DNA from 3 places in the Janthinobacterium longum genome. Region 1 is predicted to be linked to each of the others. Evidence: predicted binding sites of a transcription regulator. Region 1 holds the regulator's gene; each other region holds the start of a gene.
What was found. The regulator FNR, encoded in region 1, switches genes on or off when oxygen is low (the NO sensors DNR and NnrR bind a similar motif). The targets are predictions, from matches to a motif close to TTGATNNNNATCAA.

Region 1 (7,523 bases):
ACCTTCAATTTCGGTCCCTGGGAATGGTTCTGGATCCTGTTCTACAGCCTGGCCACCTACGGCAACGCGGGCTGGCTGCGCGAACAGGTGTGCAAATACATGTGTCCGTATGCGCGCTTCCAGAGCGCCATGTTCGACCAGGACACCCTGATCATCACCTATGATGAAAAACGCGGCGAACCACGCGGCGCGCTGAGCAAGAAAGCCGCCAGGGACGGCACGCAAACCAAATTGGGCGACTGTATCGACTGCACACTGTGCGTACAGGTATGCCCGACCGGCATCGATATCCGCAAGGGCCTGCAGTATGAATGCATCGGCTGCGCCGCCTGCGTCGACGCCTGCAACAGCGTGATGGACAAGGTCGAGCGGCCGCGCGGGCTGATCCGCTACAGCACCGACCATGCGATGGAAAACAACTTCAATTCGCAGCAGATCCGCCGGCGCGCCATGCGGCCGCGCGTACTGATCTACACCACGATCCTGGCACTGATCGTCACCGCCGTGTGTACCTCGCTGTTCCTGCGCACGCCCTTGAAAATGGACGTGATCCGCGACCGTGGCTCGATGGGCCGCGAAGTGGAAGACGGCATGATCGAAAACGTGTATCGCCTGCAGATCATGAATACTTCCGAACAGCAGCAGCACTTCAAAATTGCCGTCTCGGGCCTGCCCGGACTGACCCTGTTGACGCGCGAGGAAGTGACCCTGCAGCCGACCGAAACGCTGGGCTGGCCGGTACGTTTGCGCGTGCCGCACGGTGTCGGAGAAAAAGGTTCGAACAAGATCCAGATCGAGCTGCAATCACTCGACGAGCCGTCATTGCATGTACGCGAGAGCGCGGTGTTTATCGTGCCGCGTTAAACAAGGGGTCGGACCCTGCAGGTCCGACCCCAGCCTTTTGCTTGCTTACCCTAAACATAAAGCTGGCCTCAAACCCCAGCCTTCATCCACTCAACGTAAAGCTGGGGTCAGACCCAACGGGTCTGACCCCGGGAGATAAAAATGTCCAAGACTGTCAAACTGCAAGCTCCCGTCGCCCCCTGGTACAAGCACCGCTGGCCGTGGCTGCTGATGATCGGCCCGGGCTTGTCGGTCGTCGTCGGCAGCTTTATGGGGTATATCGCGTTTACGCAACCCGATGCGCTGGTGGTGGGCGACTACTACAAGCAGGGCAAGGCGATCAATCAGGACCTGCGCCGCGATACGGTGGCCAGCAACCTGGCGATGGACACCAGCCTTGCCTACGACGTGGCGCAATCGCGCATCACCGGTTCCGTGCACAGCTTTGGCAAGGCTTACCAGCAGCCCTTGCTGCTGCACCTGGCGCACGCGACCTTGCCGGAAAAAGACATCCGGCTGATGGTGCAGCCCGATGCGGACGGCAATTTCTCGGTCTCGCTGCCGATGCTCGAGCGCAGCCGCTGGCAGGTACTGGTGGAAGACGGCAAGCGCGAATGGCGCCTGTCGGGAATCTGGACCTGGCCGGCCCAGCGCGACATCAGCTTGCGTGCCGACAGCGAACTGTAATTATTTGCAGACGTCGGTACCGGCCGTAATCGCCTTCAGTCTGGCCGGCTGCAGGATTTCAATCTCGCGGTTCGATACGCTCAGCCAGCCTTCCTTCTTGAATTTGGACAGCAGCCGGCTGATGCTCTCGATCGTCAGGCCCAGGTAGTTGCCGATTTCCTCGCGCGACATGCGCAGCTGGAATTTGCTGCCCGAGTAACCGCGCGCTTCATAGCGCGAGGCCAGGTTGACGATAAAGGCGGCAAAACGCTGGGTCGCCTGCATATTGCCCAGCAAGAGCATCACGCTTTGCTCGCGCGTGATTTCCTGGCTCATCATGCGGTGGAAATGGCGCAGCAGGGTTGGCATATTGCCCAGCAATTGCTCCAGGCTGGAAAATGGAATTTCGCACACTTCACTGTCTTCCAGCGCCACCGCATTGCAATGATGGCGGTCGGCGCTGATGGCGTCCATGCCCAGCAATTCGCCGGCCATCTGGAACCCCGTCACCTGTTCCTCTCCACCGGGATTGATCTGGTAGGTCTTGAAGTGGCCAAGGCGGATCGCATACAGGTTCTGGAACGCGTCGCCAATGCGGAACAGCGAGGCACCGCGCAACACCTTGCGGCGCCGTCCGATGATCTGGTCGAGGCGGTCCATGTCGCCCACATCCAAGCCCATCGGCAAGCAAAGCTGGTGCATGCTGCAAGTGGCGCAGCGCGCACGCAGCGCTTCAACGCTCACGATGGGCAGAGTTGGGGACAATAGATCAGGTGTCATTGCGTATACCTTTAAGAAAATACAACAACGAGTTTACTGCATTCAGGGTTGCCGTGTGCCAATTTCGGTGAAATGCCGGCATTAAATCACTTTCTTCCTTTATTTTCATGGCAACTGCGCCACAAGCTGGTGCTTGCCAAGTTGCCGCTTTGCTAGGAGAATTCCTGACAACATACATGCCGCATGCCAAGCAAAGGAAAATATGAAGCCTCTCGGCATCAAAGCAAAAGTCGCGCTGGCGACCAGCCTTACTTCGGTCGCCATGATTGCCCTGGTCACACTGGTACAAGTGCAACGCATGCGCGATGATTTCACCAAGGTACTGCTGAGCCAGCAAACGGCCATGATATCCCGCACGGCAGAAGAGCTCGATGACAAGCTCGGCATGCTGCTCGACGTCATCACCGAAACGGCGCGCCGCCAGCCGGCCGCACTGATGGCGCAGCCGGCCCAGTTGCGCCAGTACTATGAACAGCGCGCCATGCTGGCTCTGTTCGACGACGTGCTGGTGCTCGATACGCGCGGCAAGCTGGTCAGCGATGTGCCGGAATTGCAGGAGCGCAGCGCTCTCGATGTCAGCGACCGCCCGTATTTCCAGACCGTCATGCGCACCCGCAAGGCCATGATCACCGAGCCGATGCTGGGCAAGACCAGCGGCATGCCGATCGTGCAGATGGTCGCGCCCGTGCTGGACAAGAACGGCGAGATAGCCGGCCTGGTGGTCGGCGTGCTGCGCCTGTACAAGGACAACCTGCTGGGCGACCTGCGCACTGCCAAGGTGGGCAAGAACGGCTATTACTTCATACTGACTCGCGGCAAGGTGCCGCGGTATGTGCTGCACCCGGAGACCGCCAAGCTGCTGCAACCGCGCGTCGGCCCCGCCAGCAGTGACGAAGGCAGCACGGTCAGCAACAACAGCAGCGGCGTCAGGGCGGTCAACAGCTTCAAACAGCTGAAATCGGTGAACTGGCTGCTGGCCGCCTCGCTGCCGATTGACGATGCATTTGAACCGTTCGACGGCGTGCTGTACCGGCTGGTGCTGTGGAGCGCCTGCGCCTCGCTGCTGGCGGCACTGGTATTGGGCTGGGTCACGGTGCGCCTGCTGTCGCCACTGGTGCGCTTGCGCGACACCCTGCTGGCACTGCGCAGCAGCAACCAGCGTTTCACGCCGCTGCCGGTCGAGCAGCGCGACGAAATCGGCGAACTGACGGCGGCCTTCAACAGCCTGATGAGCGAGCGCGACCGCCTGCAGCAGGAAGTGGAAGCACGCGCCAGGGAACTTGAAGACGAGCGCGACCGCGCCGAAGCGGCCAACTGCGCAAAAAGCGATTTCGTTGCCAACATGAGCCATGAAATCCGCACGCCCCTGAACGCCGTGCTGGGCATGGTGTATCTGCTCGGTAATACCAAACTCAATACGGAACAGCGCAAATACCTGACCATGGTGCGCGTGGCTGGCCAGTCGCTGCTGGGCATCCTCAACGACGTGCTCGATTTTTCCAAGATCGAGGCACGCCGCATGGACCTGTCGCCGGTCGAATTCGATCTCGACGAGGTGATGAATACCCTGGCCACCACCATGACCATGAACGCCGGCGAGAAGGAGCTGGAACTGGCGATCGCAGTCGAGTCGGACGTGCCGCGCCGGCTGGTCGGCGACGCCCAGCGCCTGCAGCAGATCCTCGTCAACCTGGCCGGCAACGCCATCAAATTTACCGCCAGCGGGGAAGTGGTGGTGGCCATTAGCCTGGCAGAACAGACTGCTGACAAAGCCTGGCTGCGCTTCGAAGTGCGCGATACCGGCATCGGCATGACGCCGCAGCAGCAGGAACAATTATTTACCGCCTTCTCGCAGGGCGACCAGAGCATCACGCGCCGCTTCGGCGGCACCGGCCTGGGGCTGGCCATCAGCAAGCACCTGATCCACATGATGGGCGGCGATATCGCCGTGGCCAGCAGCGAAGGCAAGGGCAGCCGCTTCTGGTTCAGCGTGCCATTCGAGGCTTTGGCGCAGCCGAACGAAGAGCGGCGCACACCGGCGCTGGGCCACTTGCGCCTGCTGGTGGCAGACGACAACCGCACCACGCGCGAACTGATCGTCAAGCTGATCGAAGCGTGGGGCTGGGCCGCCGACGAAGTCGACTCGGGCTTTGCCGCCATCGAACTGTACCGCGAGCGCCTGGAGCAGCAGCAACCGTATGACGTGGTGCTGGCCGACTGGCACATGCCGGTGATGGACGGCCTGGCCACGGCCAAGGCGATACGCCAGGCGGCCAGCGGCCAGCGCCAGCCGATCGTGGTGATGGTCAACGCGTTTGCGCGCAACCACCTGGAAGAAATCTCGAGCGCGGCCGAAGCCGACGTGGTGCTGATGAAGCCGATTACCGGGTCGAGCCTGTTCGACGCGCTGCACCAGGCCTTGAGCGCCAAGCAGGATGGCGAACAGCATATCGCACTGCAGCAGAGCGGCAATGAACTGGCTGGCGTGCACTTTTTGCTGGTGGAAGACAACCCTCTGAACCAGGCGGTAGCGCGCGGCATCCTGGAGCACATGGGTGCCACGCTGGACGTGGTTGGCGATGGCCTGCTGGCCGTCGAGCGCCTGCGCGCGGAGGCACCACGCTACGACATCGTGCTGATGGACATGCAGATGCCGGTAATGGACGGCTTCAGCGCCACCCACATTATCCGCACCGAACTGCGTCTGAACCTGCCCGTGATCGCCATGACGGCCGGTGTGCTGGCCTCCGAACGCGAACGCTGCATGACGGCCGGCATTACCGACTTTATCGCCAAACCGGTAGTGGTGGAAGAGATGATGGAAGTGATCAGCCGGCACCTGCCCGGGCGGCCATCCGCGCCCATTGCCACGCCGGCGGTGACCTTCGACGAGGAAGTGTTTTCCATGGCCACACTGATGCGCGTGATGGGCAAGGACGCCAAGGGCAGGGCGGTGCTGCGGCGCATGGTGGAAGACGCGCTGAACAAAGGCATGACGCCGCTGCACAATGCCGAGCAAGCGTGGCAGGCCGGCCGCCACAGCGAGGTGGCGCGCATTCTGCACGCCCTGCGCGGCTCGGTGGGTACCCTGGGCACCAAGCGCCTGATACGCGCTTCGCTGGCCACCGAGCAAGCCATCGACGAAGGCCGCCACGACGAGGTGCCGGCGCTGCTGGCGCAAACGATGCTGGAACTGGAGCAGGTGCTGGCGGCCGCTGCCGACTGGCTGGGGCGGCTGGAGGATTAATTAACCCAAACCTGGGGTCAGACCCTCAATGCCGCTAACTCAGAGGCTTGCGCTGCCAGTCGAGGGGGTCTGACCCCGGCAGTAACACGGTCTCAGGCCGGAACGCCCAGGATCACGCTCGACGCCTTGAACATCGCCGTCAGGTGGCTGCCGGCAGCGATCTCCATCTCGACCGCGCTGTGATTGGTGATGATGGCGGCGATGGTTCCCCCGCCCGGCAAATCAAGCACCACTTCCGTGTTGACGGCGCCCGTCTGCACGCGCGTGACGGTGCCGGCCAGCTGGTTGCGCGCCGAGAAACGCGCACCTGCGCCATCGGCCACCAGGATGACAGACGAGGCCTTGATCAGCGCAAACGCTTCCACGCCGGGCGCCAGGCCCAGGCTGTCGCTGCTGCCCTGCGTGACGACTGCGACGATCTGCTGGCCGCCTGGCAATGCCAGGATCACTTCATCGTTGACCGCACCGGGCTTCAGTTCAGCCACCTTGCCCAGGAATTGATTGCGCGCCGTGGTTTTCATGGCCATTCTCCGTATCAGTAAAAGGTCGTCGGCAATACCCTCGGCCTGGCTGCCCAGCTGGCGCAGGTAGCGTGCATGTTCGCGCTCGATAAGGCGAAAGTTGTCGACCAGCTGGCGCCCGCGCGGCGTCAGGCGCGTGCCGCCGCCACCCTTGCCGCCCGCCAGCCGTTCCACCAGCGGCTGGCCGGCAAGATTGTTCATCGCGTCGATGGCGTCCCAGGCCGCCTTGTAGCTCATCTTCACCAGCCTGGCCGCCTGCGTAATCGAGCCGCATTCGGCAATCGCGCCAAGCAATTCCACGCGCCCGGCGCCACCGAGGTTCTCGCCGCCCACCGTCATCCAGACCGAGCCCTGCAGACCGATTTCTGCATTATCCAATTCTCACCTCCTGCGCAATGGTTTCCATCGTATCGATGCGGCCGTCGCGCAAAGTCAGCACATGGTCGCCGAGGATGCGCGCGTCTTCCGGGTCATGCGTAATCAGTATCATCGGCACGCCCAGGCGATGCTGCCACTGGCTCAGTTCCTGGCGCATGCTCACTCGCAGGGCCGGGTCGAGCGCGGCGAACGGTTCATCGAGCAGCAGCGCGGCCGGTTCGGCCACCAGAGCCCTCGCCAGCGCCACTCTCTGGCGCTGGCCGCCGGACAACTCGTCGGGATACTGGTGCGCCAGTTCCTGCAAGCCAAAGGCGTCGAGCCAATGATCGACTTTGGCCAGCTTTTCGCGCGCGCGCGGGTTGAACCAGCCGCGCGCCAGGCCAAAGCCCACGTTCTGGCGCACCGTCAGGTGCGGGAACAGGGCGTAGTCCTGGAACAGATAGGCCACATTGCGCTGCTGCGGCGCCAGGTTGATGCCGGCGGCGGAATCGAACAAAGTGCGTCCGTTCAGGCGGATATGGCCGGCGTCGGGCGTAAACAGGCCGGCAATCGCTTTCAGGGTGATGCTCTTGCCGGCACCGGACGGGCCATAGACGGCAATACGCTGGCTGCCGGACGTGCATTGCACGTGCAGGTCGAAACTGCGTTTGCCGGAGCGCAAGGTGGCGCGGATGTCGAGGTCGAGTTGCATGGGCTTACTTGTGAGCGATGCGTCCGGGCGCCAGCCGGCCGGCCGCCAGCAGCACCACGATGCACACGGCGGAGGTAATCAATACCAGCGTGTTGGCGGTATCGTCCTGGCCCGCCTGCACCGCCTCGTACACGGCCACTGACAGGGTCTGCGTCTTGCCGGGGATGCTGCCGGCCACCATCAGGGTGGCGCCGAATTCACCGAGAGCGCGCACAAAACCGAGCAGCACGCCGGCCAAAATACCACGCCAGGCCAGCGGCAAGGTGACGCGAAAGAAAATGGCGACTTCGGAAATACCCAGCACCCGCGCCGCCTGTTCCAGCTGGCCATCGACCGCTTCGAACGCCGCGCGCGCCGGCTTGAACACCAGCGGAAAGGCAACGATGGTGGCGGCGAT
Region 2 (7,523 bases), on a different contig from region 1:
TGCATGGGGTTCCTCCAGCGATGTAAAAACGCCGGCAACATGGTGCCGGCGCGGTGTTATTCAGACACAGTAAATCAGCAGACCTTGTGCATCCAGCCGTGCGTATCAGGCTTTGTACCGTGCTGCAAGCCCAGCAGTGCTTCGCGCAGGGCCAGGGTGACTGCGCCGTTTTCGTTATTGTTGATGGTCATCTCGAAGCCATTGGCCTTGGCCACGCCGACCGGCGTGATGACGGCGGCCGTGCCGCAGGCAAATACTTCGGTCATGCGGCCCGAAGCGATATCGTCGCGCCATTGCTGTACCGACAGCTTGCGCTCTTCGGTGGCGTAGCCGAGGTCTTTCGCCATCTCCAGCAGGCTGCGGCGGGTAATGCCTGGCAACAAGGTGCCCGTCAGCTCCGGCGTGACCACGGTCACCTTGTCGCCGTCCTGGTAGACGAAGAACAAGTTCATGCCGCCCATCTCTTCGATGAATTCGCGGTGCACGGCGTCGAGCCAGACGACCTGGTCGCAGCCCTTCTCTTGCGCTTGCGACTGGGCCATCAGGCTGGCCGCATAGTTGCCGGCGCACTTGGCTTCACCGGTGCCGCCCGGTGCGGCGCGCACGAAGTCTTCGCTGATCCACACGGTGACCGGTTTCACGCCCTGCGGGAAGTAGGCGCCGGCAGGCGAGGCAAACAGCACGAACAGGTATTCTTCTGACGGACGCACGCCCAGAAATGGGTCGGTGGCGATCATCAGTGGACGCATGTACAGGCTCTCGCCGGTCTTGCCTGGCACCCATTTGCGGTCGATCGAGATCAGGGCGTCGCCCGCTTCCAGGAACAGCTCGACCGGGATGGACGGCATGGCCAGGCGCGCGGCGCTGCGGTTGAAGCGCTCGGCGTTCTGTTCAGGACGGAAAGTCTTGATGCTGCCGTCGGGCTGGGCAAACGCCTTGTAGCCTTCGAAAATGGCCTGGCCGTAATGCAGCGACGAGGCTGACGGGTCCAGCATCAACGGACCGTAGGCTTTCAGTTCGCCTTGCTGCCACTTGCCGTCGCTGTAAGGAATCACCACCATATGATCGGTAAACACGCGGCCAAAGGCCGGCTTGTTCATGCGCTCGCCGCGCTCGGCGTCGGACAGGGGATGGGCGGAAGGCGTGATGGTGATATTCGATGTGGTCATGGGCGTTCGATGAGATTATGAAGTCAGGCGGCTATTGTAGTCCTTCGTCACGGCAGCAGCAGCGCGCCGCCCATGCGAGAGATACATTATCTGGCAGTATGCATGCCAAAACGCGGCGAGACAAGCGCCCCGCTGCCATCTTTGCCTGAAAACTGGTCGCAGAATTAGCGCGAATCATTCTCATTTGCGATATGATGGCGGCCTTCTCCGTTCCGCCAGCCAGCAATCCGACTCATGACAACACCCACCATCGCCGGCGCACCGGCATCGCGTGCAGCACCCACCTCGCAGCCACAGGCAAGCACGCGCCGTCGCAACAACGTGCAATGGAACTGGCCCAGCTGGAAGCAGGTCTGGTTCCAGCTGCACTGGTTTATCGGGATTACCGCCGGCACCGTTCTGATGATCATTGGCCTGTCCGGCGCGACCATCTCGTTCAAGGATGAATTGCTCGATCTGATGAACCCGGGCGTGCGCCATGTGCCGGTGGAAACACGCGCTGTGCTCACGCCCGGCCAGCTGACCAGCGTGGCGGCCGCCGGACACGGCCAGCGCGTTGCATCCGTTACTGTGTATGCCGAACCCGGCGCCGCGCCGCGCGTGTTTTTTGCGCCGAAGGCGGGCCAGCGCCGTGGCGAGTCCGTGTATGTGCACCCGTACACGGGCGCAACGCGGCCGGCGATGCAGGGCGCGGGCTTTTTCGAGTGGACCGAGTCCTTGCACCGATGGCTGCTGCTGCCGCGCGAACCGGGCCGCCAGGTACTGGGCGCGCTGGCGCTGTGCCTGCTTGGCCTGGCGCTGTCGGGCCTGTACCTGCGCTGGCCGCGCCGCCCGCTGGACTGGCGCACCTGGCTGATGTTCGACCCGGCACTGAAAGGCCGCTCATTCTTGTGGAACCTGCACTCGGTGATCGGCACCTGGTGCCTGGTGGTGTATGTGATGCTGACCCTGACCGGCCTGTACTGGAGCTACGATATCGTGCGCGACCAGATCGACGCCTGGGCCGGCAAGCCGCCGCGCATGGCGCAAGCATCCGCAAAACCGGCGCCGGCACGCGAGAAAAAACCGGAAGCGGCACACGCCGCCATCGATACCGCACTGGCCTGGAATACTTTCCAGCAACGTGCCGGCAACTGGACCCTGACCACCGTGCGCATGCCGACGCACCCGGGCGAAGCGGTGCAGTTCACCTGGCTGGCCAACGACGCACCACATGAGCGCGCGCGCAACACCATGACCATCCTGCCGGCCGATGGCACGGTTACCGAATACAAGCCCTACGACCAGCAGGGGCAAGGCGCGCGCCTGCTCAGCATCATCTACCCGCTGCACATGGGCAGCTATTTCGGTTTGCCGGGGCGCATTATCGTGACCGTCGCCAGCCTGTGCATGCCGCTGTTCGGCATCTCCGGCTGGATGTTGTACCTGGGCCGGCGCAAGGCCAAGCGCGCCGTTGCCGCCCAACGCGCCATGCTGGGCGCCGGTGCGCCCGGCCCGCATGTCAGCGCCCTGCCGACGCTGGTGGCCTATGCCAGCCAGTCGGGCCAGGCCGAAAGGCTGGCACTGGAAAGCGCGCGCGCCCTGCAGCAGGCCGGCGTGCCGGTCGACGTACAGTCGCTCGGGCAATTGTCGCCGACACAGCTGCGCCAGTATGAACACGTACTGATCGTCGCCAGCACCTTTGGCGAGGGCGAAGCACCCGATGGCGTGCGCCGCTTTGCGCGATTGCTGGACGACAGCAAGGCGCCCGATCTGGCCGGCCTGGAATTTGGCTTGCTGGCCCTGGGCGACCGCCATTACAGCCAGTTCTGCGGCTTTGGCCGCGCACTGGACTTGCGCCTGCAAGCGCTGGGCGCGACGCCGCTGTTTGCCATGATTGAAGTGGACAAGCATGACGCCCACGCACTGGCCGCCTGGTCGCAGGCGCTGGCGCGCACCAGCGGCAGCCCGATCGACGCCATCGGCCGCCAGGAAGATGCGTCGTATGAGGCGTGGCGCTTGACGCGCCGCGTGCTGCTCAATCCTGGCAGCCAGGGCGGCCAGCTGTATGAAATCGGCTTGTCCGGCCCTGCTGGCACCAGTTGGGAAGCCGGCGCGCTGGCCGAGATTATTCCGTGCAATAGCGACGGCAGCGAAGGCGAAGACAGCGGCGGCAGCGTGCCACACGCGCCGCGCAGCTATTCGGTGGCGTCCATGCCGCACGATGGCGAGCTGCAATTGCTGGTGCGCCAGGAGCGCCATGCGGGCGAGAACAACGGCGGCTATGGCGTGGCCTCGGGCTGGCTGACGCAGTTCGCGCCGCTGAGCGGTGAGATCCGCCTGCGTTTGCAAGCGAACCCGGCCTTCGCCCCGGCGCTGACCGACGTGCCGTGCATTTATATCGGCAACGGCTCGGGCCTGGCCGGCCTGCGCTCGCACCTGCGCGCGCGCCAGCGGGCGGGCTTGGGCCGCAACTGGCTGCTGTTCGGCGAGCGCCAGCAGAGCGCCGACAGCATCTGCACCGCAGAACTGGAGGCGTGGCTGCAAGAGGGCAATCTGGCGCGTCTGGACCGCACGTTTTCGCGCGACGGCGATAGCCGCGAGTACGTACAGGACCGCCTGCGCAGCGCGGTCAGTGAATTGCGCACTTGGCTGCAGGACGGCGCCATCGTGTATGTGTGCGGCAGCCTGCAGGGCATGGCGGCCGGCGTCGACGCGGTGCTGCTCGACGTGCTGGGCCAGGATGGCCTGGACGACTTGCGCACGCAAGACCGCTACCGCCGCGACGTTTATTGAACATCGACTGGCAGCTGTTGCTGCAGTGCATCACAGCAATCAGTTGAACTTGTCGCCAGCTGACCTACACTGCAAGCATGATGTCATCGCATAACCGGCTGGCGCCGCATTCCCGCGCTGCCGCTGGCGTGCCGGGAGATAATCATGTTGACGCTCAAAGTGCTGGCCTGCCTCGCCCTCTCTTCGCTGATGCTGGTGCCGCTGATGCTGCAGCGGTCCGGTCCTTCGCTGGCACAAATGCTGCAGACGCCGAATGTCGACGCCCATGCCATGTGGTCGCACTGGCCGCAGCGCTGACACCGCCATCGCCTGCGCTTGAAGCGATTGAATGTTTGATCCAGATCATGGATTTTCACCTTCAGCACGCCCACACTGAAGCCGCCCGGTCAGCCCGACCGCAGGCTGACACAGGAGCTGGCATGTTGACATCTCAATGGAAACAAGACATGGCGCTGGGCATACCCGCCATGGACGCGGCGCACGAAGCGCTGTTTGACGCAGTGGCGCGGCTGGAGCAGCTTGCGAACCTCGGCGACCCACAATTCAGCGTGGGCTTTCGGGAACTTGTCGCGGCGGTGGAACGCGATTTCCGCGAAGAAGAAGACCTGATGGAGGAAATCGGCTTTCCATCGCTGACCAACCACCGCGAGCAGCATGCTCGCGTGCTCGGCGGCCTGCACCACGCCTGGGCTGCCGTCGACGAGGGTGACGTGGAACAGGGCCGCCATGCGCTGGCCCTGCTGCCGCAGTGGCTGCTGTTTCACCAGGCAACGATGGACCTGGCGCTGGCGGCGGCGCTGGAACTGGTGCAGTGCAAGCCTGCCTGACAGCTTACAGTATCAGCACCGTCGCCTGTTCGGGCATCACCACGCGGTAGTGGCCCGGGTATTTGTCTTCGCCATCGAACATCTTGCAATACACAGGCAGGTTGATGTCGTTGACGGCGGCGTCGTTCATCGGCAGGGTGGCAATCAGTTGCTGGTCCTGCATCAGTTGCAGGGCGCTGCCCCGCTCGGGCGCGCAAAAGGCCAGCGCCTGCACTTCACTGGAAAACAGGCGTTTGTACCACGGTGTGATCGCATGCACGGCCAGCCTGGCGTCATGCAATACTTGCGCCACCCGCCCCACCGTCCAGGCATCGCGCGCCACGGCGGGCTGGATCACCATATTGGCTGTCAATTCCCCGCGGCCCTTGTTGACCAGGAAACTGCCATCCTGGGCCGCTATCTCGTCATTGATTGGCACGATGAAGACACCGCCCTCGCCCACCTTGATCGCCACCGGCGCGCCATCGCCTTGCAACGCCACCCGCACATCGTCGATAGTGGCGCTGAGCTTGGCCGGGATCAGGCGCAAGGCCATTACCACGTTACCGCGCGATACCTGCCAGACTTTTTTTGCCGTCAGATAGCTATCGCGGTACGCCGTGAAACGCACGCGCGGCGGCGCCGCCAGATTGCTGGCGGTAACCTTCACGGACTGGGGTATCACTCCGAGCAGTTCGGCTGCGACGGGCTCAGGTTCTGCTGCCGGAACCGGAGCCGGAACGGGACTGGCTGGCACCGGCTGCGCAGCAGGTGCGGGCAAGGCCGGCGCTTCATGCGTCGGCGGCACCGCTGGAGGCGTCTGCGCTTCCTGCGCATGGCCAGGCGAGATGGCGCACAGCCATCCGGCACAGGAGATGACTATCCCTATCGCGCTTTTCATACGCATGCAATTCCTTCAGCTGACAAATATCCTGCATGCATTATCGCAGAACCGTTGATTCTGAAACCATCCAGCATAAAAAGTTGCCACATACTTAATTTCATATTAGTATGCCGCAAGGCAACTTTTTATTCACCAGCGGGGAGCGGCGCATGGCGTATTACGTGGAATTGATACTGCTGGTTTCCGGCATCATCGGCATTACCCTCGGCTACCGCCGCAATGACCGCAAAACCATGCTGGCAGCGGCCTGGTTGCTGTATGTATCGGCCACAGGCGGACAACCGCTGGTCGACTTCGCTCACGGCCTGCACGATGGCTTTTATGGCGGCAAGCTGACGCAAGGCGAGCCGGTAGCCAAAGGCTGAATCTGGCGCAGATTGCTTTAATGCATAGTTGTTGACAAGGAATGTTCATGCTCTGTGTCTACAAGTTAATGCCCTCGCCAGTGGGCGAACTGACGCTGGTGGCGCGCGGCGCTGCACTGGCAGCGGTTTTGTGGCAGGACGACAAACCGACCCGGGTGCGCCTGGGCGAGCTGAGCGAAGACGGCACGCATCCGGTGCTGCTGCAAGCGCAGCAGCAATTGCGCGAGTATTTTGCCGGCACGCGCCAGCAGTTCGAGCTGCCATTGGACTTTGCCGGCACCGATTTCCAGAAGCAGGTATGGCAGGCGCTGCTGACGATACCATTCGGCCAGACGCGCAGCTATGGCGAAATCGCGTGCCAGGTCGGCCGGCCCGCCGCCGTGCGCGCGGTCGGCGCGGCAAATGGCAGGAATCCCGTTTCCATCATCGTGCCCTGCCACCGGGTGATCGGCGCCAGCGGCGCGCTGACAGGCTTTGCGGGCGGCCTGGAGGCCAAACAAACCTTGCTGGCGCTGGAGGGCATCGGCCTGTCCAGCGCGCAGGAGGCGCAAAAAACCGGGCTGGCCACGCGGCGCGCCCGGCAGGTCGACCTGGCGCAGGGCAAGCTTTTCTAGTTTATTCTCCCAGCAAGGCCAGTGACTCCAGCCAGGCCGCCTTCCATGGCCTGAGCAGCGGCTGGGTGGCAAATGCTTTTTTCAGATGCGGCATCGGCACGCGGTGCACATCGTGCAGGCCGAAGGCCAGTGTAACGGGATTCCACAGGTAATTGTTCTTGCCGCCACGCGAATTCTTGCGCACGCGCGCTCCATCGTCGCCAAAGACGCCCAGGCCGGCCAGCATGCCCTGCTCCAGGTTGACTTTGACGATGGACGCAAACGCTTGCAGGATCTCGTTGCGCTCCAGCCCCTTCAGGCTTTCCTGCGGCGCCAAAGGCGTTTCCGGCTCGACAGGCGTGGGATTGAGCAATTCCTTTACCAGCTTTAACAGGTCGCGTTCCTGGAAATGCAAACCGTCCAGCGATGCGCGCAAGCCTTGATCCTTCAGGGCAATGGCCAGGTTGCCGGAATCGCGCGTAAAGCGCAGCCAGACATCGCTGCCGCCGGCAGCCAGGTGCTGCTTGTCCTCGATAAACACCACCGGCGCCGCGTAGCGTGTCACGCCCTCGTGGAACAACTCGGCCCATTCATCCGAATAATCTATCCACACATACGGCAAGCCACCCTCTTCCAGCAGCCGCGCCAGGGTCCAGGGCGTGCCGGTCTGCGCTTGCAGCCACTGGCAAGCCTCGGCGGCGGTAGCGCGATAAGGCAAGGAAGAAAGCGTGGTGGTCATGATGGGGTTCCGTCAAAAAGAATGGTGGGCAGTGTAGCACTGCGCTGCATCCAAAGCGGCCCCGGCCGCGTTTATATGGAGCGACCATTCCTCCTGTTACAGGAAAGCCCAGGGCCTGCTTCAGCGATACGGTCGTCAGAGATACTTCTCGGGCGTCGTGTCGCCATCGACC
Region 3 (7,523 bases), on a different contig from region 1:
GCCATCCTTGCGCAGGCCATCGAGCGCGAACTGCGCGCCTGACAGCTTATTGCGACGTGCCGTCCTGGATGGCCGGTTCCAGTTCGCCGCTCACTTCCTGCAGGCCGCGCGCCAAGCTGGAAATGCTGGGGTTGTCGATAAAGACGCAGCGCTTGCCGGTGCGCTTGCAATAATCCTTCACGCGCCAGTAGGCACTGTGGCTGATGCAGCCGGTCTGGCAAATCACCAGGTCGGCCGCCGCCAGGCTCGAATCGAGCAGGTTGGCATTGTCTTCCAGGCCGCCATCGTGGTGGGCAAATTGCGCACCGACCCGTTCGATCAGGGCGCGGTAGGTGGCGACGTTGCCGCTGCGTCCGCCCACGCACAGCACGCTCTGGTCGACCAGCCGGATCGGCATTTTCAGCTTGCCGCCGTCAGGCACCTCCAGCTTGGGCGACTGCGGCGTCGCGACTGCGGCAGGTTTTGGCTGGGCTTTCAACTCGGTAATTTGCTGGCGCAATTCCTTTTCGCGCTCATCCATTTGCGCCAGGCGTTCGACCAGACGGGTGCGCGATTCCAGCGACGGGATAACGGCCTGCAGTTGCGCCAGTTCCGCGCGCAGCTCCTCGATCACGCTGTCCTTGCTGATCGAGTCAAGGCGGGTGCGCAGCAGTACCGCTTCCTGGCGTTCCAGTTCGCCGGTTTTCTCCTGCAACATGGCCTGGCTGCGTTGCTGCAGCCTCGACAGTTCCTGCGCCAGGCGCGCATTTTCTTCCTGCAAGGCCGTAAACTTGCCCATGTCGGCGCGTACGCAGGCGCCGGCCTGGTGCTGGATCATGTGCAGGTCGCGGCACATCTGCTCTTCCAGTTCCGCATCGCAGCGCGGATGGGTCAGGCCGGCCCAGAAGGCGCCGGACACATCGCCATTGGCCACCGCAGTGCGCCACAGCTGGGCTACCTGTTCCTTGCTTTTGGCGCCGCGAAAACGCAGGATCACGGGGGCGTAGCGGCGTTCCAGTTCCTTCTGCAGCGCCTCCGACAGACGGTTGCGCGCGCCGCATTCGGTGACCGCGCCGACGTGCACTTCGTAGTCGTCGGCCAGCACGCGGCCGCCCGTCATCTTGCCGACCAGCTTGCGCAAATAACCGAGCGGCAAACCGACGCCGACCAGCGGACAGTGGCAGGTATGCGACAGTTCCCACAGGCGCCGGCGGCGCGAGGTGAGTGCCGCCGTGTCGGCGTCGCTGGCGGCACAGTTGCTGATAACGGGCAAGGACTTGTCTTTGTCACACATGGCGGTTTCCTGTAAAGCGTGGCGATGGAACAGGGTGGGCAGCGCGCGCCAGCGGCAGGGCGCGCGTGGGGTTGAGCAGGCGGTCCAGGCGTTCGAGCAAGGTGCCCTTGGCCGGTTTGGGCGGGTTGACGGTGGCCGTGACCATCGCTGCCCATTGCTGCGACAGCTGCTGGCAGGTGGCCTGCAACACCGGCGCCAGGCTCGGCAGGCTGGACAACACCTGCAGGTGGCGTTCGATGACCGACGCCAGTTTCGGACACGCCGCGTTGGCGTGATAGTGCGACATCAGGTGCAGCACATTCGACAGCATCAGTTCGGGCTGCCGTTCATGATTGCTCGCCAACATCGTGTCTATACGGTCGTTCGCCATCAAGCGCTCCTGTGCGGTAGTGACGCTGGCGGGCGCGCCGGAGGCGCACGACTGGCTTGCGAAAAGGATGGACTGCCGGTTCAGCCGCAGCGGGCTCAGGCAGTGAGGATCAGTTTGTTCAGTTGCGTGACACGCAGGCGGTAAATCTTGCCGCTGTGTTCGATTTCGATTTCGCGGCCCTGCTGCAGCAGCGTTTCGCTGGTGATGCGGCGAGCCGGCTGCGCCATGCTGACGGGCGGACGGACATGGGCGGCGGCGGCATCCTGGATCATGGCTGGTTTCGAGCTGTGCATGGGTGGCTTTCCTTGTCTCAGTTGAGAATGATTCGTATTTGCATTATTGTTGAATGTGACCGGAAATGCAAGCCTTATTTAAGAGAAGATCACGAGAAATTCATCATCAGAAAACCGTCTTTTCGTGCGCACGAAAAAAGACCCGGCAGGAGCGCGTGCTCCGGCCGGGTCAAGCCTGTACGGGTGAGTCACACGGCGAGCAACTGCGGTGTTTCCAGGGCGGCGGCGTTGGCGGCATGGGTCTCGGCCTTGAGCTTGGCGGCGGCCAGTTGCTTGGCGCGCGAGCGCGACGGTGGCAGACGGCGCAAGGTCTTTAGCGCTTCCGGGTCTTTGATGCCGATGGTGCGCTGGTCGACCGTGATCAGGCCGATTTCATTAAAAGCCGACAAGGTGCGGCTGACCGTTTCCAGCGTCAGGCCCAGGTAGCTGCCGATTTCATGGCGCGTCATGCGCAGGTTGAACAGCTTGCTTGAGTAGCCCATCTGCGCGAAGCGGTCGGCCAGCGAGACCAGGAAGCGGGCCACGCGCGCTTCGGCAGAGAGCGCGCCCAGCATGCCGATCATCGCCTGCTCACGCACCAGTTCGCGGCTCATCACGCCGTACATGACGTTTTCCAGCTCCAGATGCACGCGGCCCAGTGACGTCAGCTTTTTGAATGGCAGCAAGATCAGGTCGCAGTCGGACAGCGCTACCGCTTCCGACGAGTAATGGCGGGTGTGGATGCCGTCGACGCCCAGCATGTCGCCTTTCATGGGGAAGCTGAGCACTTGTTCATTGCCGAATTCGTCGATCAGCACGGTTTTCAGGAAGCCCGAATTGACGATGTACAGGGTGTCGAAGGGCTGGCCGATGGTGTGGATGCGCTGGCCGGTCTTGAACTGCACGTGCTGGAACAGCAGTTCGTCGGCGGCGATGGCGCAGGCGGTGGAAATATGCAGCAGATCGCAGACTTCTTTCAGGTTTGACCACAACCGTCCCTGGCGCTGGCGTCCCGCTTCCATGGAAGGCGACTGGAGTGTCGGCGAAGTCGGACGGTTTTCAGACGTGTGCGTGGACAGCATGTTCATCTCCTGGTGGCAGGTCGGTCATGTTGGAACAGCGAAATGCTCAGGGGCTGCGCCGTATGCCGGCATGGCCCTGGCGTTTAATATGTGTAGCGTTGAAACGTGCGATGTAAAGAAATAATTTCCAGCAACTCGGCAACTGGTTTCAGTATGCCAACACACGTAGTGAATTAATATCAGCCGAGGCTGAATATGGCAGTAGGAGCCAAGGTGGGTGGTGTAGGATTAATCCTACACTGATGATCGCGCGCGCGGCGGGCTGATTCAGGTCTTGAAGGGCGACAGCAGGCGGTGGGCGACGGCGTATTGCACCATTTCTGAAAGTGAACTCATGCCCATTTTCTGCATGATGCGGGTCTTGTGAGTGCTGACCGTCTTCACGCTCAGGTGCAGGTTGTTGGCGATTTCCGTGATCGACTTGCCGGCCACCAGCAGTGAGAACACTTCGAATTCGCGGTCCGACAATTGTTTGTGCAGCAGGCTTTCATTGGGCATCATGATGTTGAGCACCAGCTGCTCGGCCACTTCTGCGCTGATGTACGGCCGCCCCGAGGCCACCTTGTGGATGGCGCCGACCAGCTGGGTGCCGGCGCTTTCCTTGGTCAGGTAGCCCTGCGCGCCGGCGCGGATGGCGCGTACGGCATATTGCTCTTCTTCGTGCATGGTGAGGATCAGGATGGCCAGCTTGGGCGCCTCGCTGCGGATCTGGCGGATCAGGTCGACGCCGCTGCGGCCCGGCATCGACAGGTCGAGCAACAGCAGGTCGAAGCCCCCCTGGCGCACCCGGTTCAGTACTTCGAAGCCGTCGATGGCTTCGCCGACGATGTCGATCTCGGGCGCGCCGTCCAGTATGCGCTTGAGGCCCTCGCGCATGATGGTGTGGTCGTCGGCAATCACAATACGTATCATAGCGTCAGTAGGTTGGTTCGCCGGGCGGCGATTGTTAAGGCATCAGAAAAGGGGGCCAGGCCGGGCGAAAACGCCCGTCGCGCCGGGATCCCTGGCGCGGTGCGTCATTGGGCCGGCGGCTCCTTGATCAGGCGGTGTACCAGCACCGGCAAGGTCGAGTGCGACAGCACCTTGTTGGTGACGCTGCCCAGCAACAACTGGCCCCAGCCGCTGCGGCCATGCGAGCCCATGAAAATCAGGTCGCAATGCTGCAGCTGCGCCACTTCGACGATCTTTTGCGCCGGACTGTCGGAAAAGGCTGTCAGGCCGCTCGCTTCCAGACCCCGCTTGGCAGCTTCGTCCAGGATGGGCTGCCAGTGGCCGCTGCCGGCACGGCGCATGGCGATGCGGTATTCTTCTTCGCTGGGATAGCTGGGTGGAATGATTTCGATATACACCGGGTACTGGTATTCGGGCGCGACGTACAGGGCAAGGATGTCGGCATGCATTTGTTCGGCGAACGCGACGCCGGCGCAGGCAGTCAGGTTGGAGACGGCTGAACCGTCAGTGGCGATCAGAATTTTCTTATACATGACAGCTCTTTCTTAAAGTGAACCGTTGCGCACAGCCTGCCTTATTGTAGGCTGGGTAGCATGATGGTATTCATGTAACGATTTGATATTTATCAACAGTTGTGCCGGTTCAGTATAGACAACGTTGGCGAAAGGATGATCATTTGCTGCTTTTGGTTTGGCGGCAAGTGGCTTGCGGCAAGGTTTTCTCGCCGGATAGCTGCTCTTGCCGGCGCGCCAATGGTAGTATTTCAAAATACAACACCTGATACAGATATTTCCGTGCGGAAAAGGTATTGCAGGCATGGTTTACGGCAGGAAGCGCGTTTTGAGATTGAACAACAGGGCGGCGCCCTGCTACACTCGCATCATCGCAGCGGTATTGCCTCAAATCATCTTAATCGAGAAATTGTGGGTAGTAGTCTGTAAAACGCACAGTTCAGGCGGAATTTTGACAAATTATGGAGAAGCAGGGATATGACCAACGCCGCTGATGATTTCGATGCCTTATTCGATGAAGTATCTGCCCAACGCACCGAGGCGCCCAAGCCGGCGCCCGCGCAGGCAGCTCCGGCAGTGATTGCGGACGATGATTTTGACGCGCTGTTCGACTCGGTATCGGCCAGCGCCGCGCCAGCCGCAGCTGCGCAGCCGGCCGCCCCGGCGCCTGGCGTGGAGGAACCTGCGCCAGCAGCTGCCGCCCTCGCCACTGAACCGGTCGACCAGTCCGACAAGCCGATGTTCGAACGCCTGGGCGGCATCGTGCGCCTGCTGCACGACTCGCTGCGCGAACTGGGCTATGACAAGGCGCTGACGGAGGCGTCGTCGCAGATCGTCGACGCGCAGGACCGCCTGGAATATGTGGCGACCCTGACCGAACAGGCCGCCAACAAGGTGCTGAACACGCTCGACGAAGGCATGCCGGCACAGGATGTGCTCTCGAAAAAGGCCAAGGACATGGACAGCCGCTGGACTGCGCTGTTCGACGGCAAGCTGAGCCTGGACGAGTTCAAGGCCCTGGCCGGTGATTCGCGCCAGTTCGCGCAGGCCGTCACCGAGGCAACCGAGGCGGAAAAAGCGCGCTTGCTGGAAATTATGATGGCGCAGGACTTCCAGGACATCACGGGCCAGCTGATCAAAAAAGTTGTCAATATCACTAAAACGGTCGAGAATGAGCTCGCGCAGTTGCTGCGTGACAACGCTCCTGCCGAAGTGCGCGAAAAGCTTGCCCAGAAACAGGAAGCGCCGCTGATGCAAGGGCCTTCCGTGCCGTCGGTGGCGCTGGACCAGGATAATGTCGATGACCTTCTTGCCGATTTGGGATTCTAATGGACGATATGCTCAAGGATTTCGTCGTCGAGGCGATGGATCTTGCGGTTAATGTTGAAGAGCACTTACTGCGTCTCGAACGCGATCCGGACAACAAGGAAACGCTCAATGCGGTGTTTCGTTCCTTTCACACTATCAAGGGTGGCGCCGGTTTCATGGGCCTGCCTGCGCTGGTTGCGGCCTGCCACCTGACCGAAAACCTGTTCGACGCGCTGCGCACGGGCGCCGCGCCGGTGACGCCGATCGCCATTGAGGCGGCACTGCAGGCGTCCGGCTTCGTGGCCGACCAGCTGACGGAGCTGGCCAACGGCGCCGCGCCGGAAAGCCTGCCGGCCATGCCGGAAGAGCTGGAACTCATCCTTACCAACGCCATCGAAGGCAAGAGCATGGATGCGCCTGTCGCCGCCGCGCCAATGCCGGCGGTGGTGGAAGCGCCTGTGGTTGCCGCCCCTGTTGCCGCTGCCGCTGTTTCAGTGATCGGTGCCGATGGCCTGGATTGGGCGGCCCTGTATAACGCCGTGGTGCCGGCCGGCAGCCAGCTGGCTGTGGTCGCGCCTGCCGCTTCGGTTGCTGTGCCTGCTGCTGCTGCCGTGGCTGCACCTGCCGCCGCCAGGCCGGCCGCCAAGGCCGTCGATGGCGTGGTGCGCGAAGAGCGCCCGGACATGCGTCATGCGGCGCCGGTCAAGGAAGACAGCATTCGCGTCGACGCCGTCAAGCTCGACGCCCTGCTGGAAGTGGCCGGCGAATCGGTGCAAGCGGCCAACCAGGCCGCCGTGCTGCTTGAACGCTTGCTGCAATTCAAATTCGAAGGCCAGGCCGCCACCCTGATGGCGACCCTGGCGGAAACCCTGGAACGCGCGTCGCGTTACTCGACTGAACTGCAAAGGGCCACCCTGGCCACGCGCATGCAGCCGGTGGGTCGTTTGTTCCAGAAATTCCCGCGCCTGGTGCGCGAGCTGGCCAAGGACCTGGGCAAGGATGTCGAACTGACCATCGAAGGCGCGGAAACGGAAGTCGACCGCGTGGTGGTCGACAGCCTGTACGATCCGCTGGTGCACATGCTGCGCAACTCGCTCGACCATGGGGTGGAGTCGCCAGAAGATCGTCTGGCAGCCGGCAAGCCTGCGAAGTCGTATATTTCCCTGAAAGCATGGCAGGAAGCGAACAGCGTGATGATCGTGCTGCAGGATGACGGCAAGGGCATGGACCCGGTCTTCCTGCGCAGCAAGGCACAGCAAAAAGGCCTGATCAGCGAAAACGCGCAACTGAGCAACGACGAATGCTTCCAGCTGGTGTTCTTGCCAGGCTTTTCGACCAAGGAAGTCGCTTCCAGCGTCTCCGGCCGTGGCGTCGGCATGGACGTGGTGAAAACTGCGGTGGAAAAAAACCGTGGTGCCATCCATATCGAGTCGGTGCTGGGCAAGGGTACGAAATTTGCCATCCGCCTGCCGATCGAGCTGTCGATCGTGCCGACCATGCTGGTATCGACCTCGGGTGCCGCGCTGGCGCTGCCGATGGCGGTGGTACAGCGCGTGGTCGAGTTGCCGGAAACGTTTATGGAAGTGGGCGGTGCGCCGGTGCTGAAAGACCAGGGCCGTCCATTGCCGGTGCGTTCGCTGGCCGGTTCGCTCGGGTACGAGCCGTGCAGCGAGCGGGTCGGCATCGTGGTGGCCGCGCCGCAGCCGTATATCCTGGCAGTGGCAGCCGTCGACGGTACTGCAGACCTGGTGATCA

Region 2: the regulator FNR is predicted to act here: its motif matches at 4,277-4,290, upstream of ACQ4WM_RS02790 (bacteriohemerythrin).
Region 3: the regulator FNR is predicted to act here: its motif matches at 4,564-4,577, upstream of ACQ4WM_RS05245 (universal stress protein).

The regions. Positions count from the first base shown of each region.
Region 1 is NZ_JBNYXQ010000008.1:55,507-63,029, forward strand. It holds gene ccoG (cytochrome c oxidase accessory protein CcoG) at 1-864, shown strand, start outside; gene ACQ4WM_RS18970 (FixH family protein) at 1,006-1,530, shown strand; gene fnr (fumarate/nitrate reduction transcriptional regulator Fnr) at 1,531-2,289, opposite strand; gene ACQ4WM_RS18980 (HAMP domain-containing sensor histidine kinase) at 2,492-5,536, shown strand; gene ACQ4WM_RS18985 (TOBE domain-containing protein) at 5,629-6,396, opposite strand; gene ACQ4WM_RS18990 (ABC transporter ATP-binding protein) at 6,428-7,126, opposite strand; gene modB (molybdate ABC transporter permease subunit) at 7,131-7,523, opposite strand, start outside.
Region 2 is NZ_JBNYXQ010000001.1:622,518-630,040, forward strand. It holds gene ACQ4WM_RS02770 (ribonuclease T2 family protein) at 1-5, opposite strand, end outside; gene ACQ4WM_RS02775 (branched-chain amino acid aminotransferase) at 75-1,169, opposite strand; gene ACQ4WM_RS02780 (PepSY domain-containing protein) at 1,404-3,944, shown strand; gene ACQ4WM_RS02785 (hypothetical protein) at 4,089-4,241, shown strand; gene ACQ4WM_RS02790 (bacteriohemerythrin) at 4,364-4,771, shown strand; gene ACQ4WM_RS02795 (hypothetical protein) at 4,776-5,657, opposite strand; gene ACQ4WM_RS02800 (hypothetical protein) at 5,804-6,019, shown strand; gene ACQ4WM_RS02805 (methylated-DNA--[protein]-cysteine S-methyltransferase) at 6,067-6,633, shown strand; gene ACQ4WM_RS02810 (hypothetical protein) at 6,635-7,351, opposite strand; gene cydX (cytochrome bd-I oxidase subunit CydX) at 7,487-7,523, opposite strand, start outside.
Region 3 is NZ_JBNYXQ010000001.1:1,151,216-1,158,738, reverse strand. It holds gene ACQ4WM_RS05275 (glutathione peroxidase) at 1-42, shown strand, start outside; gene ACQ4WM_RS05270 (DUF2325 domain-containing protein) at 47-1,273, opposite strand; gene ACQ4WM_RS05265 (hypothetical protein) at 1,266-1,643, opposite strand; gene hemP (hemin uptake protein HemP) at 1,739-1,936, opposite strand; gene ACQ4WM_RS05255 (Crp/Fnr family transcriptional regulator) at 2,125-2,937, opposite strand; gene ACQ4WM_RS05250 (response regulator) at 3,265-3,909, opposite strand; gene ACQ4WM_RS05245 (universal stress protein) at 4,014-4,481, opposite strand; gene ACQ4WM_RS05240 (protein phosphatase CheZ) at 4,938-5,789, shown strand; gene ACQ4WM_RS05235 (chemotaxis protein CheA) at 5,789-7,523, shown strand, end outside.